3 regions of the Janthinobacterium amylolyticum genome follow, and region 1 is predicted to be linked to each of the others. Evidence: predicted binding sites of a transcription regulator. Region 1 holds the regulator's gene; each other region holds the start of a gene.
The links. Region 1 encodes NrdR, which represses ribonucleotide reductase genes. Its sites were predicted from a motif close to CACNANATNTNGTG; they were not measured.

Region 1 (7,188 bases):
GATGGCGGTGGCGATCAGCGCTTCGGCAATGCCGGGCGCGACGGCGGCCAGCGTGGCTTGCTGCACGTTGGCCAGGCCGCGGAAGGCGTTCATGATGCCCCACACGGTGCCCAGCAAGCCGATGTAGGGCGAGACGGAACCGACGGAGGCGAGGAAGGCCAGGTGCGATTCGAGTGCATCCATCTCGCGCTGGAAGGCGGCGCGCATGGCGCGGCGGGCGCCGTCGAGCACGGCGCCGACGTCCAGCGCTTCGCGCGTCGTGTACGAGGCCTTGCCCTTGATGAATTCGCCCATGCCGGCGTCGAAGATGCGGGCCAGCGCGCCGCTCTGGTCGCGGTTGCCGCTGGCGTTCTGGTGCAGCGCGTGCAGGTTGCCGCCGGCCCAGAAGCTGCGTTCAAACTCGATGGTTTGCTTGCGCGCCTGGCGCACGGCGAACATCTTGCGGAAAATATAGGTCCAGCTGGTCAGGGAAATCAGCAGCAGCAGGGCCATGATCAGTTGCACGATCAGGTGGGCATTGGAGATGAGCGCGAGGAAAGAAAGATCTTGTGTAACGTTCATTGGCTGGCAGTCTGTTGGGTGAATTGTCCGGGGGGGGCGGGTAGGGCTCAGGCGGCGCGCATGCGGGCCGCCACTGCATCGGGCACGGCGCGCGGGCGCAATGCCGAATCGACGCAGCCGATCTTGACGCGGGCCGTGTTGAGCAGGCTGTCGCCGCACCAGGCTTGTTGCAGGAAAACGATGGAGGCGCGCCCCATTTTTTCTATGCTTAACGTTAATCTTAACGTGTCATCGAGCCTGGCTGGCGCATGATAGTCGGCGTTGACGCTTTTGACAACGAACATCGCGTCGTGCTGTTGCAGCAATTCCTGCTGGCCCACGTCGATGGCGCGCAGCCATTCGGTGCGCGCGCGCTCAAAGAATTTCAGGTAGTTTGCGTAATAGACGATGCCGCCGGCGTCGGTGTCTTCATAGTAGACACGTACGTTCCAGGTAAAGACTGAAGGCATGTTTATTGCGCCAGTAGTGAGATTGAGCAACATTTTACGCGATTTTTCTTGTAGTGACTGAAAGCGTTTGCCGGAATGCCATGCAAAAGCGGCATGCAAGTTGCACCGCAGCATTGTAAATCCGGGGGGCGCAATGGCAAGCCTCGTAACATACGCTTACATGCCCTGGCCAGGTTTAAGTTCAGCTTAAGAACCGGCGCCTAGTCCCCGGGCGTGGCCCGCGGCGCGCCCGGGCTGCGGTGGCGCGCGGCGATTATAGCCGCACCGTTGCATTCCTTGCTCAATTTGGGCACTTAACTTACAATTTGCATTCCATTACGTCTCACGTGACTGGCGAAAAGTCGGGCGATCTTCCTCATCGGCGGTCGGCAAACCGGCGAAAGGTGGGCACCCACCGGGAAACGTGAGATTTTTCATCAGCCGTTCGCCTGGGTAGCCACTATGGAAAAGCACGAAGAGGCTGCCCGTCCAATGTTGTTATTCACTTAACGCCGGCTCCCCTCATTCGATCCAACCTGCCAGTACAAGCACCCTCATACTTGGAGTTTTTACATGTTTGCAAAAGATCATACCCTCGCCAACGTCGATCCTGAATTGTTCGCCGTCATTCAAAAAGAAAACACGCGCCAGCACGATCACATCGAACTGATCGCGTCGGAGAACTACACCTCGCCAGCCGTGATGGAAGCGCAAGGTTCGCAATTGACAAACAAGTACGCCGAAGGCTACCCGGGCAAGCGCTACTACGGCGGCTGCGAGTACGTCGATGTCGCCGAGCAACTGGCCATCGACCGTGTGAAGCAGCTGTTCGGCGCCGAATGCGCGAACGTGCAGCCGAACTCGGGCTCGCAGGCGAACCAGGGCGTGTTCTTCGCCATGTTGAAACCAGGCGACCTGATCATGGGTATGTCGCTGGCCGAAGGCGGCCACCTGACCCACGGCATGCCGCTGAACATGTCCGGCAAGTGGTTCGATGTTGTGTCCTATGGCTTGACGGCCGAAGAAGACATCGACTACGAAGCCATGGAACGCCTGGCCCGCGAACGCAAGCCAAAGCTGATCATCGCCGGTGCGTCCGCCTTCTCGAAAAAGATCGACTTCGAGCGCTTCGGCAAGATCGCCAAGGAAGTTGGCGCCTACTTCATGGTGGACATGGCCCACTACGCGGGCCTGATCGCCGCCGGCCTGTACCCGAACCCGGTGCCGTTCGCCGACTTCGTCACCTCGACCACGCACAAATCGCTGCGCGGCCCGCGCGGCGGCATCATCCTGATGAAGGCCGAACACGAAAAAGCCATCAACTCGGCCATCTTCCCTGGCATCCAGGGCGGCCCGCTGATGCACGTGATCGCCGGCAAGGCTGTTGCCTTCAAGGAAGCGCTGAGCCCCGAGTTCGTCGAATACCAGAAGCAAGTGGTCAAGAACGCCGACGTGCTGGCGAAGACCCTGATCAAGCGCGGCCTGCGTATCGTTTCCGGCGGCACCGAATCGCACGTCATGCTGGTCGACCTGCGCGCCAAGAACCTGACGGGCAAGGAAGCCGAAGCCATCCTCGGTTCCGCGCACATCACCTGCAACAAGAACGGTATTCCGAACGACCCGCAAAAACCCTTCGTCACCTCGGGTATCCGCCTGGGCAGCCCGGCGATGACGACGCGCGGTTTCAAGGAAGCGCAAGCGGAAGAAGTGGGCAACCTGATCGCCGACGTGCTGGACAATCCGCATGACGCCGCCACCATCGAACGCGTGAAAGCGGCCGTGAAAGTGCTGGCCGATGCCCATCCGGTATACGCAGCTTAAGAGCCTGTTCCGGTAAAGAATACATCCGCAGCAGACACCCCGCGGAAGCGGGTACTGCGTTGCCCGTCGTAGCATGGCTCGCCATGCGTCCTCCTCGCGCCTTGTCCGCGCGACCGATGAGCAATCTGCTGCAGACGCTCCTTACCGGAATAGTCTCTAATTGTTTGTCCAGAATGTGTCATACAGAGTAAGATTGTGTATGACACATTCCAGTCGTGCCCACGGGCGCCCGGAGTGATTCGGGCGCCCGTTGATTTAAGGGCGGCGATTTCCCGTAATTATTACTATAAAGTTGTAGCCAGCCCATGAAATGTCCATTTTGCCAGCACGGCGATACCCAGGTTCTCGATACGCGCGTATCGGAGGAAGGGGATGCCATCCGGCGCCGCCGCCGCTGCAGCAAGTGCGACAAGCGTTTTACCACCTACGAGCGCATTGAACTTATCATGCCGGCCGTCGTCAAAAAGAATGGCAGCCGGACGGAGTTCGCTGCGGATAAGTTGCGCGGCAGTTTGATGCTGGCCTTGCGCAAGCGCCCCGTCGCGGCCGCCTCCGTGGATACGGCCATCGCCTCCATCCAGGAAAAACTGCTGACCAGCGGCTTGCGTGAAGTCGATTCCGGTTATATCGGCGAACTCGTCATGCAGGAATTGAAGCGCCTCGACAAGATTGCGTATATCCGCTTCGCTTCCGTGTACAAGAACTTCGAAGACCTGGCCGAGTTCCAGGATGCGATTGCCGAAGTGGGGCAGGCGCGCAAGCCGTAGGCGGCGCGTTTTGCGCCGGGATGCTCTTGCCCCGTGCTCTTGCCCCGGTTTCTTATCGGTCTTGTGCCGGTCTCGTGCAGGGTGCTTGCCGGTTCCGTGCCGGTTTTGCGGGTTTTGCGGGTTTTTTTCGCCGGTTTCGCGGAAGCCGCCGGTTCCTGCTGGCAGTCTCCTGGATGCCCCGCGCTGCTGCTGCTGCTGCTGCGTCTGCTTCTGCTGCTGCGTCTGCTTCTGCTGCGGCTGCCGCTTCTGCGTTTTCTTCACGTGCCTGCAGCACGCTTGACCCTATCTGATTGAACCTTGCGGTGTATCAAATGGATGCGCCATGCCCGCCGCGCCGGGCGCCCGGCGTTTGCAGTCATCGCGGCGCGGCGCCGTGTCCGGGCTTTGCTTGTGTCTTGCGCGTGCCGGACACCGGCCCTCTGTGTCGCTGCGCGATTGCCGCCTCTCCTGAGGCGCCAGCGGCCGCGGCAGGTACCCGTCGCGGCACGTCTCCACCATGCATTTCTGCCAGCATCATCGGCGCGTGCCATGGTCGTTCCATCCAGCTATTTTTTCTGCTGGCAAGCCGGCTGATCAATACAAGTCCCGTTTTTGCTGTCTTTTTATCGCCATTCCACCGCCGTTTGCGCTAGCTCATGTCCAGATGTGCGCGCACGCCTATCGTGTAGCTGGGCCGCCTGTTCCTGCGACTCTTTCTGCGAAAAAGGAGTACTCGATGCGCAACGGCGGCCGCGGCATGGTGATGATGGGCGGCAGCACCCTGGTCGAGGTGCTGGTGTCGCTGCTCTTGCTGGCGCTGGGCCTGCTTGGCGCCAGCATCCTGCATCTGACTTCCCTGCGCGCGCGCCATGAATCGGCATTGCTGTCGAGCGCGGTGCAGCTGGCCGCCGGCATGGCCGAGCGCATGCGTGCGAATAGCGTGCTGATGCATGGCCCCGATGCCGGCAATGCCTATCTCGGCGTCTCCTATGAAGAGCCGCCTGACGGCGCCGCGCCTGCCCCGGCCGGTGGCCCCGCCTGTTTTGGCGCCGCCGCCTGCAGCGCCGTGCAGCTGGCGCAGTTCGATATCGCCGAATGGCGCCAGCAACTGCACGCAAGCCTGCCGGGCGCGCGCCTGCATATCTGCCGCGACGTTCAAGCGTGGGATGCGTCCGCGCAAGGTTTGCACTGGACGTGCAGCGGCGGCAAGGGCGCGCCCGTCGTCATCAAGCTGGGCTGGCGTGGCCGGCATGCCAATGGCCAGCCGGTCCAGAATGGCGATGGCGTCGCACTGCCCAAGCTGGCCTTGCAAGTGGGTGGGGGCGGGGCATGAACGGCGAGGCGGCCAGCCAAGCCGGCGGCAGCAGGCGCGGCCACCGTGGACACTGGCGCCGGCATGGCGGCCTGAGCTTGGTAGAAATGCTGGTGGGCATGGCGCTGGGTGCCTTGCTGATGCTTGCCGCCAGTGCCGTGCTGCTGGCGGCTGGCGGCAGCTACGCTGGCCAGTCCGCCAGCGCGCGTCTCGACGATAACGGCCGCTATGCGCTCGACACCATCGCCCGCGCCGTGCGGCAGACAGCCTATGTCAACTGGGACAGCAGCGCCGCGCCCGTCGCCCACGCCACGCATGACAGCGCCAATATCGCCGGACTTGACGCGCGCAGCCTGGGCAAGAACAGCGACGGCATCAGCCAGTCGCTGCCCGACGCCGTGCATGGCAGCGATGTGCTGGCCTTGCGCTATTACGGCGCGGGCGACGACGCCGGCGGCGATGGCTCCGTGCTCAATTGCGCCGGCTTCGGCGTGGGTGCCGCGCAAACGGAAGCCCAGCGGGGCTGGAGCATTTTCTATGTTGCCGAGGGTGCCGATGGCGAGGCCGAATTGCGCTGCAAATACCGTGGCGCCAATGGCTGGGGCGCCGATGCCATCATTCGCGGCGTCGACGGTTTTCAAGTTCTGTACGGCGTCGATACAGATACGCCTGCCGATGGCGTGGCCAACCGCTATGTCCATGCCAGCGCGCTGGATGCCTACGACGCCGCGCTGGTGCTGGTCGGGGCCAGCGCCGCGGAGCGCCAGCGCGACTTGTTCCGCCGCACGCACTGGAAGCGCATTGTCGGCGTGCGCGTGGCGTTGCTGCTGCATGGCGACTCTGGCGCCGTAGGCAAAGCCGATGACATGGGGCCGGCGCAGTTCGACCTGTTCGGCCAAGCGTATGCCGAGGCGCACGGCGCAGGCGATCCGGGCGTGCGCATTGTGCGGGCGGCGCTGCCCGCCGCGGCGCAGGGCCGGCCACGGCAGATGGTGCAGATGAGCATCATGCTGCGCAACGGCGGGAGTTAGCCATGACTGTCATCGCCATGGCCATTGCCAGTTGCCGAGCCGGACCCGAGCCCTTGCGCCAGCGGGGCGCCACCCTCGTCTACGTGCTGTGCTTGCTGGTCGTGGTCCTGCTGCTGGGCGTGTCGGCGGCGCAGATGGCCTTGCAGGGCGAAAAGGCGGCACGCGGCGAACGCGACCGGCATATCGCGTTCCAGGCCGCGGAGGAAGCGTTGCTCGATGCGCAGAACGATATCGAAGGCTTGCCCGGCGCGCCCGGGCGCAGCAGCCTGTTTGCGCCGGACAGCGCCGCCGGCTTCCTCGATGGCTGCGGCGAGGCGGGCAGTGGCCAGCTGGGCTTGTGCCTGGCGGCTGCCAAGGGCATGCCGCCGCTATGGCTGGCCATGGCGCTCGATGCGCCGGACGGCGCCAGTGGCAACCGCTTCGTGCCGCACGGGCACTATACGGGTGCGGCCATGCAGACGGGACAAGGCTATCTGCCGTTCCGGCGTCCCCGCTATCTGATCGAACTGTTGCCCTTCCATGCGCCGGGCGAGGAGGCGGGCACGCCTGAGGGCAAGCTGCTCAATCCCAGTTATCTGTACCGCATCACGGCCATCGGCTTCGGCGCGCAGGAAAGCACGCAGGTGGTGCTGCAAAGCTATTACCGCAAAGCGGCGGCGGGAGCGGGGCCGTGATGGCGCCGCAGCTTGGATGCGCTGATCCACGTGGACAGCCGCGTCGGGCTGTGCACTGGTCTTCATGCTTGCGCGCGGCGCGGGTCCGGCTGGCGGCCTGCCTGTGCTGCCGATGCTGCCTGCTTTGCCTGCTGTGCCTGTTTTTTCAGCCCGTGCAGGCGGCAACCCCGGCGGTGGCGCTGGAACGGGCCGATGCGGGCTTGCAGGGCGCCAGAGTGCCGCCGAACCTGCTGCTCAATCTGTCGCTTACGCATGCGGCGGCCGCTGCCGCGCATGGCGGCGAGTATCTGCCACAGCGCGAGTACGCCGGCTATTTCGACGCGCGCATGTGCTATGTGTATCCGTATCGCAGCAAGGATGGCGCCATGCTGCCGGATTTGCGCGTAGCGACCGCTTACTTCTCCGTGCTGAAGCCGGCCGATGCGCTGCATGGCTGTGGCGGCGATAGTTTCAGTGGCAATTTCCTGAACTGGGCCAGTGCCAGCATGCTCGACATCGTCCGCTATGCATTGACGGGCGGCGCGCGCGTCATCGATGAAGTGCGCAAGACGGTCCTGCAGCGGGCCTATCTGCCCGATGGCGCCAGCGGCCCGGATTTTTTCGCCCATGCCGATT
Region 2 (7,188 bases), on a different contig from region 1:
GCGCGATATCATGGCAGGCTGGCGGTGATCGGCTGGCGGCGTCGTGCCTGCCGCCCGGGCTGCCGCTTGAATCGCGCTTGCCGGCTATGGTGTAAACTTAAAACATGCAGACTTATTTCTTTCTCGTCGCCGCGCTCTTGTATACAGTGTGCGCGGTGCTCCCCTCGTCCCGTGGCCGGCTCATTGCCGGGCTGACCGGTGCCGCATGGCTGGCGCATGCCGCCACCTTGTGGTTCGACCTGATGGCGCCAGGCACCTTGCGCTTCGGCTTTTCGGCCATGCTGTCGGCCGCGCTATGGGTGTCGGTTGGCGCGTACTGGATCGAGAACCGCAATTTCAGCCTCGATGGCTTGCGCCGCATGGTCATGCCCAGCGCCGTCATCGCCATCGGCCTGGCCTGGGCCTTTCCCGGCAGCCAGGTCAGCATGGAAGGCAAGTCGGCCGTCTTCGGCTGGCATATTGCCGTGGCCGTGCTTGCCTACAGCACCCTGACGATCGCCGCTTTCCACGCCGTGCTGATGGCGCTGCAGGAATCGCGCCTGCATACGCGCAGCGAAAGCCGCGGCTTCATCGGCACCGCGCTGGACCAGCTGCCGGCCCTGCTGACGATGGAAAAGTTATTGTTCCGCATGATTGGCCTGGGCTTCATTCTGCTCAGCCTGACCGTGCTGTCGGGCATCGTCTTTTCCGAACAGCTGTTTGGCAAGGCGCTGAACTGGGATCACAAGTCCGTGTTTACCATGCTGTCGTGGCTGCTGTTCGCCTCGCTGCTGGCCGGACGCCGCTTTCGCGGCTGGCGCGGCAAGACGGCCCTGAGCTTCACCCTGGCCGGTTTCGCTACCTTGCTGCTGGCCTATGTCGGCAGCCGTTTTGTACTTGAAGTGGTTTTACACCGAGGATTCGCATGACACGTGTTTTGTTTTGGCTGGCGCTGGTCTTCCTGGTGCTGTTTGCGATCCGCAGCAAGATCCGGGGCATGCAGCAGCGCGCCCGCGCGCAACAGCAGCAGCGGCCAAACCCGTTTACGCCGCCCGCGCGGCCGCAGGAATTGCCTGACGCCGAGCTGATGCTGTGCTGCGCCCATTGCGGCGTGTATTACCCGGCCTCCGAAAACGTGCAGGCCAAGGGCCACGATTACTGCAGCCACGCGCACGCCACCTTGTAAGCGGCGTGCCCAGCGGCATCGCTGATCCGGCGTTGCTTGTCCCGCATTGCTCAGCCGTATCGTAACGCCCCCCGCCGTCCGCCAGGCGTAGCATCTGCAGGAAGCGCCGCATCGCGCTTTCGCAGAAAGGCTCGCCGCCATGCCCAGCCACAGCTTCAGCCACAGTGCCACTGCCAGCGCCAGTGCACCCAGCCTGGCCATTGCCGAGAAGAGGGCGACCGGCGCCCTGCCGTTCGCGCCGCCCCTGGTCGGTGACTCGGCCGTCATGCAGGCGCTGCGCGCGCAGATCGGCCGCATCGCCCGTTGCGCCGCACCCGTCGCCATCCGTGGTGAATCGGGCAGCGGCAAGGAGCTGGTGGCGCGTGCCATCCATGCGCAGGGCGCGCGGGCAGCTTGCCCGTTTATCGCTGTCAATTGCGGCGCCATCCCTGAAGCGCTGATGGAAGCGGAATTCTTCGGCTGCCGTCCGGGCGCCTACACGGGCGCCGCGCACGAACGGCAGGGCCTGTTCCAGGCGGCCCATGGCGGCAGCCTGCTGCTCGATGAAGTGGACGACTTGCCACTGTCGATGCAGGTCAAGCTCTTGCGCGTGCTGCAGGAGCGCCGCGTGCGCAAGCTGGGCGGCAGCCGGGATGAGGCCGTCGATGTGCGCATCCTGTGCGCCAGCCAGCAGGGCCTGGCGCGCGGCGTGGCGGCCGGTACCTTCCGCCAGGACCTGTTTTACCGGCTCAATGTGATCGAGCTGGCCGTGCCAGCCTTGCGTGAACGGCTGGCCGATCTGGGAGTATTATGTGAGGCAATTCTGGCGCCGCGCCAGGTGGCGGGCCTGGCGCCCGCCGTGCTGGCGGCGCTGGGCGCGTATGCGTTTCCGGGCAATGTGCGCGAACTGGAAAACGTGCTGGAGCGGGCGCTGGCCTTTGCCGACGGCGGCGTGATCAGCGTCGATGGCCTGGGGTTGCCGGGGGAGGGCGCCGGATTGGCGCCGGTGCTGCCCCTGCGCGCCAGCGCGCCCGGGGCGGAGCGGCAATTGTCCCTGCCGGGCATGCAGGTGCATGGCGAAGCGGCGGCGATGCCACTGGCATTGTATTTGCGTCAAGCCGAGCGCGACATGATCGTGCTGGCACTGGCGCAGGCGCGCTACCACCGCGCGCGGGCGGCGCGGCAACTGGGCATCAGCGTGCGCCAGTTGCGTTACAAAATGCAAAAGTTGACGATACAGGAACCGCGACCTTGATGATGGCATGGACGATAGATGAAGATGGCTGGTGCGATGGCGCCGTGCGCTACGAATCGCCGTACTGCGATGCCCGCCCGGAAGGCGCGCTTGTCGATTTGCTGGTGATCCATAACATCAGTTTGCCCGGCGGAAGCTTTGGCGGGCCGCATGTGTCGGACTTGTTTACCGGCCGGGTAGACTATAATGCCGATCCTTCTTTTGCCGACCTGCGTGGTTTGCAGGTCTCGGCGCACTTTTTTGTGCGGCGCGATGGTGCGCTGTTGCAATATGTTTCGGCTGACCAGCGTGCCTGGCATGCCGGCACGTCCTCGTTTCAGGGACGCCCGCAGTGCAATGGATATTCCATCGGTATCGAAATGGAAGGCTCGGACCACGTGGCGTTCCAGCCGCGGCAGTATCGCGTGCTGGCGGCACTGACGGCGGCGCTGGCGGCGCGCTACGGACTGGCCGAAGTGCGCGGCCATGAGCATATCGCGCCGGGAAGGAAGACGGATCCGGGGCCCTTTTTTGACTGGAATTTATACCAGGAAATATGGCTGGAAAGTCAACGCGAGCGGGCGGCGTTAGCGCTTACTACGCGGGTGTTGGGCTTTCCATCCATGCCCTGAAAAGTCAACCGAAATCGTATAAGAAAAGACAAAAAATTACGCGGACGGATGCCGGAAAACTATTGCATCGCCTTTCGATGGGCACTACAATTAGTGCAGAAATTGAACTTAGCGACTATATGTAGTGCCATCACAGACGTTTCCAGAATTATTATCAAAGCCACCCTACTTGCTGATATGGCAATGAGAACTGGCGGTTTATCACCCTTGATCGTGTTTCGCGCCAGCCGGGCAGTGATGGTTGGCGGCATCAATTCTGACTGTGCATTATTTACTATTTGGCAATAAAAATTAACTGAAGAAACCCTGAACATCGGGCGTTCTATTCAACAACACACGCGGCAGCAAAACTGCAGGCTGACTTTAGCTGACAACGGGAGCTTCAATGCAATCACCACAAGATATTTCCATCCATCCAACGCCAGTATCGCCAGCGCCAGGCGCGGCCAACAGCGTGGCGAGTACGGGCGCGGCCTTGGGCGACTATCGCATCATCCGTCGCAACGGCGCGGTGGTGGCATTTGAGCCTTCGAAGATCGCCATCGCCATGACCAAGGCGTTCCTGGCCGTCAACGGCGGCCAGGGTGCCGCTTCGGCCCGCATCCGCGAACTGGTGGAACAATTGACGGACGGCGTGGTGGCCGCACTGGTACGTCGCCATCCGGGCGGCGGCACCTTCCATATTGAAGACGTGCAAGACCAGGTGGAACTGTCGCTGATGCGTTCGGGCGAGCACGACGTGGCGCGTGCCTACGTGCTGTACCGTGCCAAGCACATGGAAGAGCGCCGCCTGCAGAAGGAGGCGCAAGGTGCCTCCGCGCAAGTGTCCACGCCACAATTGAACGTGCTGGACAACGGTGTACGCCGCCTGCTGGACATGCAGGAAGTGCGCGACCTGATCAACGCTGCCTGCGCCGGCCTGGAAAAGCACGTCGATGCCGACGCCATCCTGGCCGAAACCGTGAAAAACCTGTACGACGGCGTGCCGGTGGAAGAGCTGCACAAGTCGGCCATCCTGGCGGCGCGCGCGCTGATGGAAAAAGACCCGGCCTACAGCCAGGTCACGGCCCGCATCCTGCTGCACACGGTGCGCAAGGAAGTGTTCGGCAAGGAAGTGCCGCAAGCGGCCGCTGCCGCCGAATACCTGACGTATTTCCCGCAATACATTGCCAAGGGTATCGCCGCCGAGCTGCTGAACCCGGTACTCGCCAGCTTCGACCTGGAGCGCCTGGCCAAAGCCATCGTGGCTGACCGCGACTTGCAGTTCGGCTACATCGGCCTGCAAACCCTGTATGACCGCTACTTCCTGCACATCCAGGACGTGCGCATCGAAATGCCGCAAGCGTTCTACATGCGCGTGGCCATGGGCCTGGCGCTGAACGAAGCGGACCGCGAAGCGCGCGCCATCGAGTTCTACAGCCTGCTGTCCTCGTTCGACTTCATGAGCTCGACCCCGACCCTGTTCAACTCGGGCACCCTGCGCTCGCAGCTGTCGTCGTGCTACCTGAGCACCGTCTCCGATGACCTGGAAGGCATCTACGACGCCATCAAGGACAACGCGCTGTTGGCCAAGTTCGCCGGCGGCCTGGGTAACGACTGGACGCCAGTGCGCGCCCTGGGCGCCCACATCAAGGGCACCAACGGCAAGTCGCAAGGCGTGGTGCCGTTCCTGAAAGTGGTCAACGACACGGCCGTGGCAGTCAATCAGGGCGGCAAGCGCAAGGGCGCCGTCTGCGCCTACCTGGAAACCTGGCACATGGACATCGAGGAATTCCTCGACCTGCGCAAGAACACGGGCGACGACCGCCGCCGCACGCACGACATGAACACGGCGAACTGGATTCCCGACATGTTCATGAAGCGCGTCATGGAAAAAGGCGACTGGACCCTGTTCTCGCCATCGGACACGCCAGACCTGCACGACAAGGTCGGCAAGGCGTTTGAACAGGCTTACCTGGGCTACGAAGCCAAGGCCGCCGCCGGCGAAATCCGCGTCTTCAAGAAGATCGCCGCGCTGGACCTGTGGCGCAAGATGCTGTCGATGCTGTTTGAAACGGGCCACCCATGGATCACGTTCAAGGATCCTTGCAATATCCGCAGCCCGCAGTCGCACGTCGGCGTCGTGCACAGCTCGAACCTGTGCACGGAAATCACCCTGAACACCAGCAGCGATGAAATCGCCGTCTGCAACCTGGGTTCCGTCAACATGCCGGCGCACATGAAGGAAGGCAAGCTCGATCACGTCAAGCTGGCCAAGACCGTCCGCACCGCCATGCGCATGCTCGACAACGTCATCGACATCAACTACTACGCCGTCGACAAGGCGCGCAATTCGAACATGCGCCACCGTCCGGTCGGCATGGGTATCATGGGCTTCCAGGACTGCCTGCACATGATGCGCATCCCGTTCGCTTCGGACGCCGCCGTGTCGTTCGCCGACACCTCGATGGAAGCCGTCTGCTACTACGCCTACCTGGCGTCGACGGAACTGGCCGAAGAGCGCGGCCGCTATGAATCGTACGCCGGTTCGCTGTGGGACCGCGGCATCCTGCCGCAAGACTCGGTGAAACTGCTGGCTGAAGAACGCGGCGGCTACCTGGAAGTCGATTCCTCGTCGGCCATGGACTGGACCCCGGTGCGCGAACGCATCGCCAAGTTCGGTATGCGCAACTCGAACTGCGTGGCGATCGCCCCGACGGCGACGATCTCGAACATCATCGGCGTATCGGCCTGTATCGAGCCGACGTTCCAGAACCTGTACGTGAAATCGAACCTGTCGGGCGAATTCACCGAGATCAACGGCTACCTGGTGCGCGACCTGAAGGCGCGCGACCTGTGGGATGAAGTCATGATCTCCGACCTGAAGTACTTCGACGGCTCGCTGGTGAAGATCGACCGTATTCCGCAAGACCTGCGCGATATCTACGCCACCGCCTTTGAAGTGTCGCCAAGCTGGCTGGTGGAAGCGGCTTCGCGTCGCCAGAAGTGGATCGACCAGGCCCAGTCGCTGAACATCTACATGGCTGGCGCATCGGGCAAGAAACTGGACGAAACCTACAAACTGGCATGGCTGCGTGGCCTGAAAACCACATACTACCTGCGTACCATCGCCGCTACCCACATGGAGAAATCGACCTCCAAGACGGGCGCACTGAACGCCGTGGCAGTCGACGGCGGCATGTCGGCCAGCGCGCACAGCGCCCAGGCGGCGGTCGTGGCGGCGGCAGCGGCTGTCGCCGTGGCGCCAGTGGTGGCAGCGGCGGCGGACGACGCCGATGGCGAAGCCTGCTACCTGCGTCCGGGTGATGACGGTTTTGAAGAGTGCGAAGCCTGCCAGTAAAAACCTGCTGCGCAGCCCCCTCTCGGGTTCTGCGGTGCTCACCGTACTAAAGTACGGCTCCGCTACTCGACCCGATATCGGGCTTGCTCGCGACGGTTTTTAAGAAGTTTAAAGTTGTCAGCCCAGAGCTTCTGGGCTGATTCAATGTTGTCAATGTTCGCATTGTCCGATACAACGGGCCTGTTGCGGACCGCCGGCTCGCCGGCATGGAAAGGAAGAAGAATATGTCGTTGTCATGGGATGATGAAACCACGTCGGCAGCTGCGCCGCGTCCGGCGCAGCAAGCGCCACTGGGTAATACCGATTTGAACCTGCCGGCCGGTGCCGAGCCGTCCGAAGCCAACGCCGAGCAAGTCGCGCGCCGCGTGAATGCCGACGACAAGCGCATCATCAACGGCAAGACCGACGTCAACCAGCTGGTGCCGTTCAAGTACAAGTGGGCGTGGGACAAATACCTGGCCGGTTGCGCCAACCACTGGATGCCGCAGGAAGTCAACATGCAGCGCGATATCGAGCTGTGGAAAAACCCGAACGGCCTGACGGACGACGAGCGCCGCCTGGTCAAGCGCAACCTGGGCTTCTTTGTTACCGCCGACTCGCTGGCCGCCAACAACATCGTGCTGGGCACCTACCGCCACATCACGGCGCCCGAGTGCCGCCAGTACCTGCTGCGCCAGGCATTCGAGGAAGCGATCCACACGCACGCCTACCAGTACATCGTCGAATCGCTGGGCCTGGACGAAGGCGAGATCTTCAACGCCTACAACGAAGTCAAGTCGATCCGCGACAAGGATGAATTCCTGATCCCGTTCATCAACACCCTGACCGACCCTGCGTT
Region 3 (7,188 bases), on a different contig from region 1:
CGGGCCGTCGCTTCCAGCAGGTCGGCCAGCACTTCCTCGCGCAGCAGATCCGGTCGCGGCGGGCCGTACAGGATATCGGCGTGGGTGGAGGGAGTGCCTGGGCTGGCTGCGGTGAAATCGTTCATGGATGACGCTTATCTGTAATGCTGAATGAGGGAGCAAACGGGCCGCGCGCGGTGCGCGGCACACTTGCTACATTACAGCACACCAGACTTTTCAGCGTTGCAGAACGGGGAATTTTGCGGTGCTTTCCACAATTATGTGGCGGCAGGCTCAGTTGCCAACATTACGGAATGTAAAACGCGGAAACATGGCGCCGATATGCGCCAATGTCTGCGCGTCAGGATAGCCGTGCAGGGGGCGGCCGGTGAGTGCCGTATCGAGGCAGCCTTCGGCGCGGAACTGCTGCAGCACGTAGTTGTTGACGCCTTTCGCGGCCAGGGTGCTGGCCAGGGCCAGCAGCTGTTCGTCCGGCAGCAGATCCGGATGCACGGTGGTGCGGCATTCGTGGGCCACGCCGCTGGCAACGATCGCTTCCAGGCAGGCGCGCGCCGGGTCGCCGCTGCCGGCCACGCGGGTTACATGACGATAGTCGGCAAACGGCGCCTTGATGTCGAAGCCGACCCAGTCGACCAGCGGCAGCACTTCCTGCAGGCGCTGCGGATAGATGCAGGCCGTGTGCAGGCCGATGCCGAACCCCAGTGCCCTGGCGTCGTGCATGGCGCGCTCCAGCGCCGGGTCCATGCACGCTTCGCCGCCGCTGAAGACCACCGCATCGACCAGGCCCACGCGGCGGCGCAGCCAGGTCAAGACGTCCTGCCAGGGCATCACGCCTTCCGGCGTGCGCGCCTGTAAATGGGGGTTGTGGCAATAGCCGCAACGCCAGGGGCAGCCCTGCACGAAGACCACGGCCGCCAGCTTGCCCGGATAGTCGCTGGCGGAAAAGGGCGTCAGGCCGCCCACTTTCAGTTCAAGCGCCATGGCAGGCGGGCCGGCCAACCTTGGCGCTCGCTTCCGTAAAATACTGGCGCTCGTGGAATTCCCCCTGCTTGCCGATGTTGAACGAGGCGACGGGGCGGTGGTAGCCCATCACGCGTGTCCAGATTTCGCAGCGCTGGCGTTCGGAGTCGAGCAGGGTGATGGCGGGAGTGAAGTCGGGACGTGCGTTCATGGCGTTTCCTCAAGTGATGGGCCAGGGTGGGCCTGCTTGCGGGCGATCAGCTCCGCGTCGCAGGTGGGGCAGAATTCATGTTTGCCGGCCAGGTAGCCGTGGCGCGGGCAGATGGAAAAAGTGGGCGTGACGGTGATGTAGGGCAGCGAGAAGCGGCTCAGCGCGCGTTTTACCAGTTCGCGGCAGGCGTTGGCGTCGGACAGTGCTTCCGTCATGTACAGGTGCAGCACGGTGCCGCCCGTGTATTTGCGCTGCAGGGCATCCTGCAATTCCAGGGCCTCGAACGGGTCGTCCGTGTGGCCGACGGGCAGCTGCGAGGAATTCGTGTAATACGGATTGTCGCTGGTGCCCGCCTGCAGGATGGCGGGATAGCGTTTGCGGTCTTCGCGCGCGAAGCGGTAGGTGGTTCCCTCGGCCGGTGTCGCTTCCAGGTTGTACATGTGGCCCGTCTCTTCCTGGAATTGCACCATGCGCTCACGCACGTGGTCAAGCAGGCGCACGGCCAGCGCGTGGCCTTCCGGACTCGTGATGTCGTAAGCGTCGGCGCTGAAATTGCGGATCATTTCGTTGATGCCGTTCACGCCCAGGGTGGAAAAGTGATTGCGCAGGGTGCCCAGGTAGCGTTTCGTGTACGGGAACAGGCCTTGCTGCATCAGCTCCTCGATGGTGCGGCGCTTGATTTCCAGGCTGGTCTTGCCCAGTTCCAGCAGACGGTCCAGGTCCGCCAGCAAGGCTGCTTCGTCACCGCGCCACAAATGGCCCAGGCGCGCGCAGTTGATGGTCACCACGCCCAGGGAACCCGTCTGCTCGGCGGAACCGAACAGGCCATTGCCGCGTTTCAGCAGTTCGCGCAAGTCCAGCTGCAAGCGGCAGCACATGGAGCGGATCATGTTCGGCTTGAGTTCCGAATTGATGAAGTTCTGGAAGTAGGGCAGGCCGTAGCGGGCCGTCATTTCGAACAGGCGCTGCGCGTTGTCGCTATGCCAGTCGAAATCCTCGGTGATGTTGTAGGTGGGGATGGGGAAAGTGAAGACCCGGCCCTTGGCGTCGCCCGCCATCATGATCTCGATGTAGGCGCGGTTGATCATGTCCATTTCCGCCTGCAGCTCGCCATAGCTGAAGTTCATTTCCTGGCCGGCGATGACGGGAATCTGCTCGCGCAGGTCGTCCGGGCAGACCCAGTCGAACGTCAGGTTGGTGAACGGCGTCTGCGTACCCCAGCGCGACGGCACGTTGAGGTTGAAGATCAGCTCCTGCATGTATTGGCGCACGTCTTCGTAGCGCAGGCCGTCCTTGCGGATGAACGGCGCCATATAGGTGTCGAAGGAGCTGAACGCCTGCGCGCCGGCCCACTCGTTTTGCAGGGTGCCGAGAAAATTGACGATCTGGCCAATGGCGCTCGACATGTGCTTCGGCGGGCCGGACTCGATCTTGCCCGGCACGCCGTTCAAGCCTTCATGCAGCAGGGTGCGCAGCGACCAGCCGGCGCAATAGCCGGCCAGCATGTCGAGGTCGTGGATGTGCAGGGCTGCCTCGCGGTGCGCGGCGCCCACGTCGGGCGGATATACCTGGTCCAGCCAGTAGTTGGCGATCACCTTGCCCGACACATTGAGTATCAGGCCGCCCAGCGAATAACCCTGGTTGGCGTTGGCGTTGACACGCCAGTCGCGCCGTTCCAGGTATTCATTGATGGACGCGGCGACATCGACCTGGCCGCGTGATGGAAGAACTGCATTCGTCGTCATGAAACCTCCAATAAACACAACATGCGGTGTTTTTATGGAGATTAATCACTAAATATAGTGGCGTCAAAGGGCGCGTGCGATTGCCTGGCGAATCCTTGACCCAGGTGAAAAAAACGCCTCAGCGGTTTTTTTTCACGCCCGCCTGGCGCAGGATCAGCCACGTGGCGCCGCACCAGGCGCTGCCGCAGATGGCGATGCTGATGATGGAGGCGGGCAGCACGTGCGTCCAGATTTCCAGCGCCGAGTAGGTGCTCCAGCTGGCCACGCGCGCGTCGAAGGTGACGTAATTGGCCAGCTGCCAGTAGACGGCCAGCAGGCCGGTACAGATGGCTGCCTGGCGTGCCACGGGCATGGCGCGGCGGGCGAAGACGGCTTGCAGGAACAGCAGCAGCATGCCGGCCCAGGCGCCCAGCGCCTCTGGCGAGAGGATGTTCAGCGCCTCGGCGTCATAACCGTCGGCGGGCGAGGCCCACTGGATTTGCAGTACGGTGAGAAACAGGGTCAGCAGGAAAATGAGCAGCGGTTTGCGGGGCATGGCGGTCGTGGGAACAGGGTCGAGGTGGGCATTTTACAGCCAGGTCAAGCAAGTTGAACACGCGCCAGTCATGCATGCATTCCTTCACCTGCGTCAAGGACTGCGCTGCCAGCGCGGGGCTATAGTCTGCACCCTGAGCCGACACAGGAATGTGAACATCATGATGCTTGAATCAACCACCGCCACCCGCGTGGCCGGACCGCTGGAACTGGTCTGTCCCGCCGGCAGCCTGCCTGCCCTGAAAGCGGCCGTCGACAATGGCGCCGACACCGTTTACCTGGGCTTTCGCGACGCTACCAATGCGCGCAATTTCGCCGGCCTCAATTTCGATGAAAAGGCCATCGCCGAGGGCGTGCGCTACGCCCACCAGTATGGCCGCAAGGTGCTGCTGGCGCTGAACACCTATCCGCAGCCGCACAACTGGGCCGTGTGGCGCAGCGCCATCGACCGCGCCGCGCTGGCGGGCATCGACGCCATGATCGTCGCCGACCCGGGCCTGATGGCCTACGCCAGCGAGCACCATCCGCAACTGCGCCTGCATTTGTCCGTGCAGGGCTCGGCCACGAACTACGAAGCCATCAATTTTTACCATGAACACTTCGGCATCGCCCGCGCCGTGCTGCCGCGTGTGCTGTCCATGGCACAGGTCGAGCAGCTGATCAGCAAGACGGAAGTCGAGATCGAGGTCTTCGGCTTCGGCAGCCTGTGCGTGATGGTCGAGGGGCGCTGCGCGCTGTCGTCGTATGCGACGGGTGAGGCGCCGAACACGCACGGCGTGTGCTCGCCGGCGAAAGCCGTGCGCTGGCTGGAAACGCCGCAAGGCCTGGAGTCGCGCCTGAACGGCGTGCTGATCGACCGCTACGCGCCGGGCGAAAACGCCAGCTATCCCACCCTGTGCAAGGGGCGTTTCGAAGTCAACGACGAAGAGTATTACGCCATCGAGGAACCGGCCAGCTTGAATACCCTGGCGCTGCTGCCACAGCTGATCGCCATGGGCGTACGCGCCGTGAAGATCGAAGGACGCCAGCGCAGCCCCGCCTACGTGGCGCAGGTGACGCGCGTGTGGCGCGAAGCAATCGACGCCTGCCGCGAAGGCAATGCGCGCTACGCAGTCAGGCCGGGCTGGATGGCGGCCATGGACAAGCTGGCCGAAGGACAGCAGCACACATTGGGCGCCTACCATCGCTCCTGGAAATAGCAAAACCTGCGGCGCGTCGCGAGGCGCGCCTGCGATGCTCACCGCCTCGGCGGCGCCGTGCTATGCCACGGTTGCGCTTCTCGACCACGCCGCGAGCCGTTCGCAACGGCTTTGCAGCTTAAAAAATACTGGAAAAGGCATGCTGAAACTATCTTTGGGTCCCTTGCTGTACTACTGGCCGCGCGGGACCGTCTTCGAGTTTTACCAGCAGATGGCCACGTCGGCCGTCGATATCGTCTACCTGGGTGAGACCGTGTGCTCGCGACGGCACGAACTGCGCCTGGGCGACTGGCTCGATATCGCCGACATGCTGACGGCCAGCGGCAAGGAAGTGGTGCTGTCGACGCAGGCGCTGATCGAGGCGGGCGCCGAACTGGCGACCCTGCGCCGTATCACGGCCAATGGCCGCTATTGCGTCGAGGCGAACGACATGGGCGCCGTGCATTGCATGGAAAAGGGTGCGCCCTTCGTCGCCGGTCCGCATTTGAACCTGTTCAATGGCCCCAGCCTGCAACTGATGGCGCGCCTGGGTGCGCGGCGCTGGGTGATGCCGCTGGAAATGGGCCAGGCGGCGCTGGCCGAAATGCAGCGCCAGAAACCGCAGGGGCTGGAGACGGAAGTCTTTGCCTACGGCCGCATGCCGCTGGCGTTTTCCGCGCGCTGCTTCACGGCGCGCAACCGCAATCTGCCGAAGGACGATTGCGGCTACAGCTGCCTGGAAGAGCCGGACGGCTTGCTGCTGCGCACGCGCGATGAAGTGCCGTTCCTGGTACTCAATGGCACGCAGACGCAGTCCGCGCTGGTCTACAACCTGGTGCGCGAACTCGACGCCATGCGCGACATGGGCGTGGCCGTGGCGCGCATCAGCCCGCAGGCGATGAACACGGAAAAAATCATCGCCATCTTTGACCGCGCGCGGCGCGGCCAGGTCAGCGGCATCGGCGCCCAGGCGCAGCTGGCCGCCTGCCAGCCGGCCGGCGCCTGCGATGGCTATTGGTATGGCCAGCCCGGCATGGAACAGCACACCGCCCATTGAGCGTATCGAAAGGATGATCATGCAAGACCAACTGGAAAGACTGCCCGTCCCGGCCCCGGTGCCGGTTTCCGCTACCCACGGCTCTTGCAAGGCGGGGCCGTCGTACCGCCTGCCGGAACCGCTGGCCGATCTGCTGTCCAAGCTGCCGCCGTATCCCGCGTCCTGGCTGTTCGTGCAGGGATTGAACCGGCTGCTGGCGCCGCAGCTGCCCGACGACGTGCGGCGCAGCCTGGAAGGGCGCAGCCTGCGCTTGCGCCTGCTCGACGCGGGCATCGCCTTCGATTTCGAGTGGCAGGGCACGGTCTTCGTGGCCGAGCGTTATGTGGACGTGCCGGAGCTGTGCATTGCCGCCAGCGTGCATGATCTGATGCTGCTGGCGCGGCGCCAGGAAGACCCGGACACCCTGTTCTTCAGCCGGCGCCTGAGCCTTGAAGGCGACACGGAACTGGGCCTGCTGTTCAAGAACACGCTCGACGCCATCGAGCTGCCGCCGTTCGACCTGCATGCGCTGGGACCGCGCCGCGTGCTGGCCCACTTGCGCGACCGCGGCGCGCGCGGCGGCTAGCAGGCAAAGGCGGAAAAAGACGGAAAGGCGGCAGGTGCTGCCAGGGAGCGTATTGGCTTGCGGGAGGCCGCTGAGGGTCAGCTTAGGGCGGCTTGGTGACAGCTGAGGACAGCTAATGACAGCTAATGGCAGCCTAGTGGCGGCAGTGGCCGCAGGCGCCGCTGCACGCGGACAGCTGTTCCTCATCCGTCGCTTCGCCCATGAAGCCGGCGTCATTGACGGCGGCCAGCAGGCGTTCCTGCGTGGCCAGGCGTTCGTCGAACTGCACCGTGGCGCCATGGCGCGCCAGCGAAACGCAGACGGTTTCCACGCCGTTGACCGCTTCGAGGGCGCCCGTCAGCCGGTCGGCGCAGCCTTCGTGATCCATGCCGATGATATTCAAGCGTGCTGTTTGCATGTGTTCCTCTTGTTTTTCAGATAAAAAAACAGCGTAGGCGAGGCGCGTGCATGCCGTCCAGCGCAGCACGCACAATTTTTTTTGTATTTGTGCTTTTATTGATCTGGATTAATTCTGCCGCAGCGCAGGACTGCCGTTATTGCTATCGTTTTATACATAGTTTCCATATTCCAGTCGACAAGCGTGCGCTGCTGGGCGATACTGTCTTTCTGATAATAAATGCCGGAAGGAGAGTGATGCAGCGCCGTTCCCTGCTGACGCTCGCCTGTCTTTGGCCGCTGCATTGCGCGCAGGGCGCGGCTGCCACCGCTGCCAAGCCGCCCCGGCTGCTGCGCTATCCGCGCCACCAGGCATTCGACGACCCGCAGCAGGCATATGTCACGGCCGTGCTGCAACTGGCCTTGGCGCGTTCTGGCCAGGACTATGCGCTGCGCAGTTCCACGCTGCGCATGGTGCAGGCGCGCGCCATCCATGAAATTGCCACGGACACGGGCACGGTGGACATTGTCTGGGCCGCCACCAGCCGCGCGCGCGAACTGCA

Region 2: ACQ4WR_RS04825 (ribonucleoside-diphosphate reductase subunit alpha) is a predicted target of NrdR. The motif match lies at 3,124-3,137, and genes of this name have one in related genera.
Region 3: ACQ4WR_RS10830 (ribonucleoside triphosphate reductase) is a predicted target of NrdR. The motif match lies at 2,963-2,976, and genes of this name have one in related genera.

Annotation. Positions count from the first base shown of each region.
Region 1 covers NZ_JBNYXL010000014.1:42,128-49,315, reverse strand. Annotated here, with positions in the region: gene tolQ (protein TolQ) at 1-561, opposite strand, end outside; gene ybgC (tol-pal system-associated acyl-CoA thioesterase) at 609-1,010, opposite strand; ZMP/ZTP riboswitch at 1,327-1,451, shown strand; gene glyA (serine hydroxymethyltransferase) at 1,563-2,810, shown strand; gene nrdR (transcriptional regulator NrdR) at 3,116-3,577, shown strand; gene pilV (type IV pilus modification protein PilV) at 4,293-4,889, shown strand; gene ACQ4WR_RS25400 (PilW family protein) at 4,886-5,899, shown strand; gene ACQ4WR_RS25395 (pilus assembly PilX family protein) at 5,902-6,573, shown strand; gene ACQ4WR_RS25390 (pilus assembly protein) at 6,726-7,188, shown strand, end outside.
Region 2 covers NZ_JBNYXL010000002.1:280,709-287,896, forward strand. Annotated here, with positions in the region: gene ACQ4WR_RS04805 (cytochrome C assembly family protein) at 105-908, shown strand; gene ACQ4WR_RS04810 (PP0621 family protein) at 905-1,165, shown strand; gene ACQ4WR_RS04815 (sigma 54-interacting transcriptional regulator) at 1,305-2,399, shown strand; gene ampD (1,6-anhydro-N-acetylmuramyl-L-alanine amidase AmpD) at 2,399-3,010, shown strand; gene ACQ4WR_RS04825 (ribonucleoside-diphosphate reductase subunit alpha) at 3,396-6,350, shown strand; gene ACQ4WR_RS04830 (ribonucleotide-diphosphate reductase subunit beta) at 6,575-7,188, shown strand, end outside.
Region 3 covers NZ_JBNYXL010000004.1:333,061-340,248, reverse strand. Annotated here, with positions in the region: gene ACQ4WR_RS10845 (Pls/PosA family non-ribosomal peptide synthetase) at 1-125, opposite strand, end outside; gene ACQ4WR_RS10840 (anaerobic ribonucleoside-triphosphate reductase activating protein) at 274-981, opposite strand; gene nrdD (anaerobic ribonucleoside-triphosphate reductase) at 971-1,171, opposite strand; gene ACQ4WR_RS10830 (ribonucleoside triphosphate reductase) at 1,168-2,916, opposite strand; gene ACQ4WR_RS10825 (hypothetical protein) at 3,035-3,451, opposite strand; gene ubiU (ubiquinone anaerobic biosynthesis protein UbiU) at 3,612-4,649, shown strand; gene ubiV (ubiquinone anaerobic biosynthesis protein UbiV) at 4,789-5,685, shown strand; gene ubiT (ubiquinone anaerobic biosynthesis accessory factor UbiT) at 5,705-6,250, shown strand; gene ACQ4WR_RS10805 (heavy-metal-associated domain-containing protein) at 6,384-6,647, opposite strand; gene ACQ4WR_RS10800 (substrate-binding periplasmic protein) at 6,884-7,188, shown strand, end outside.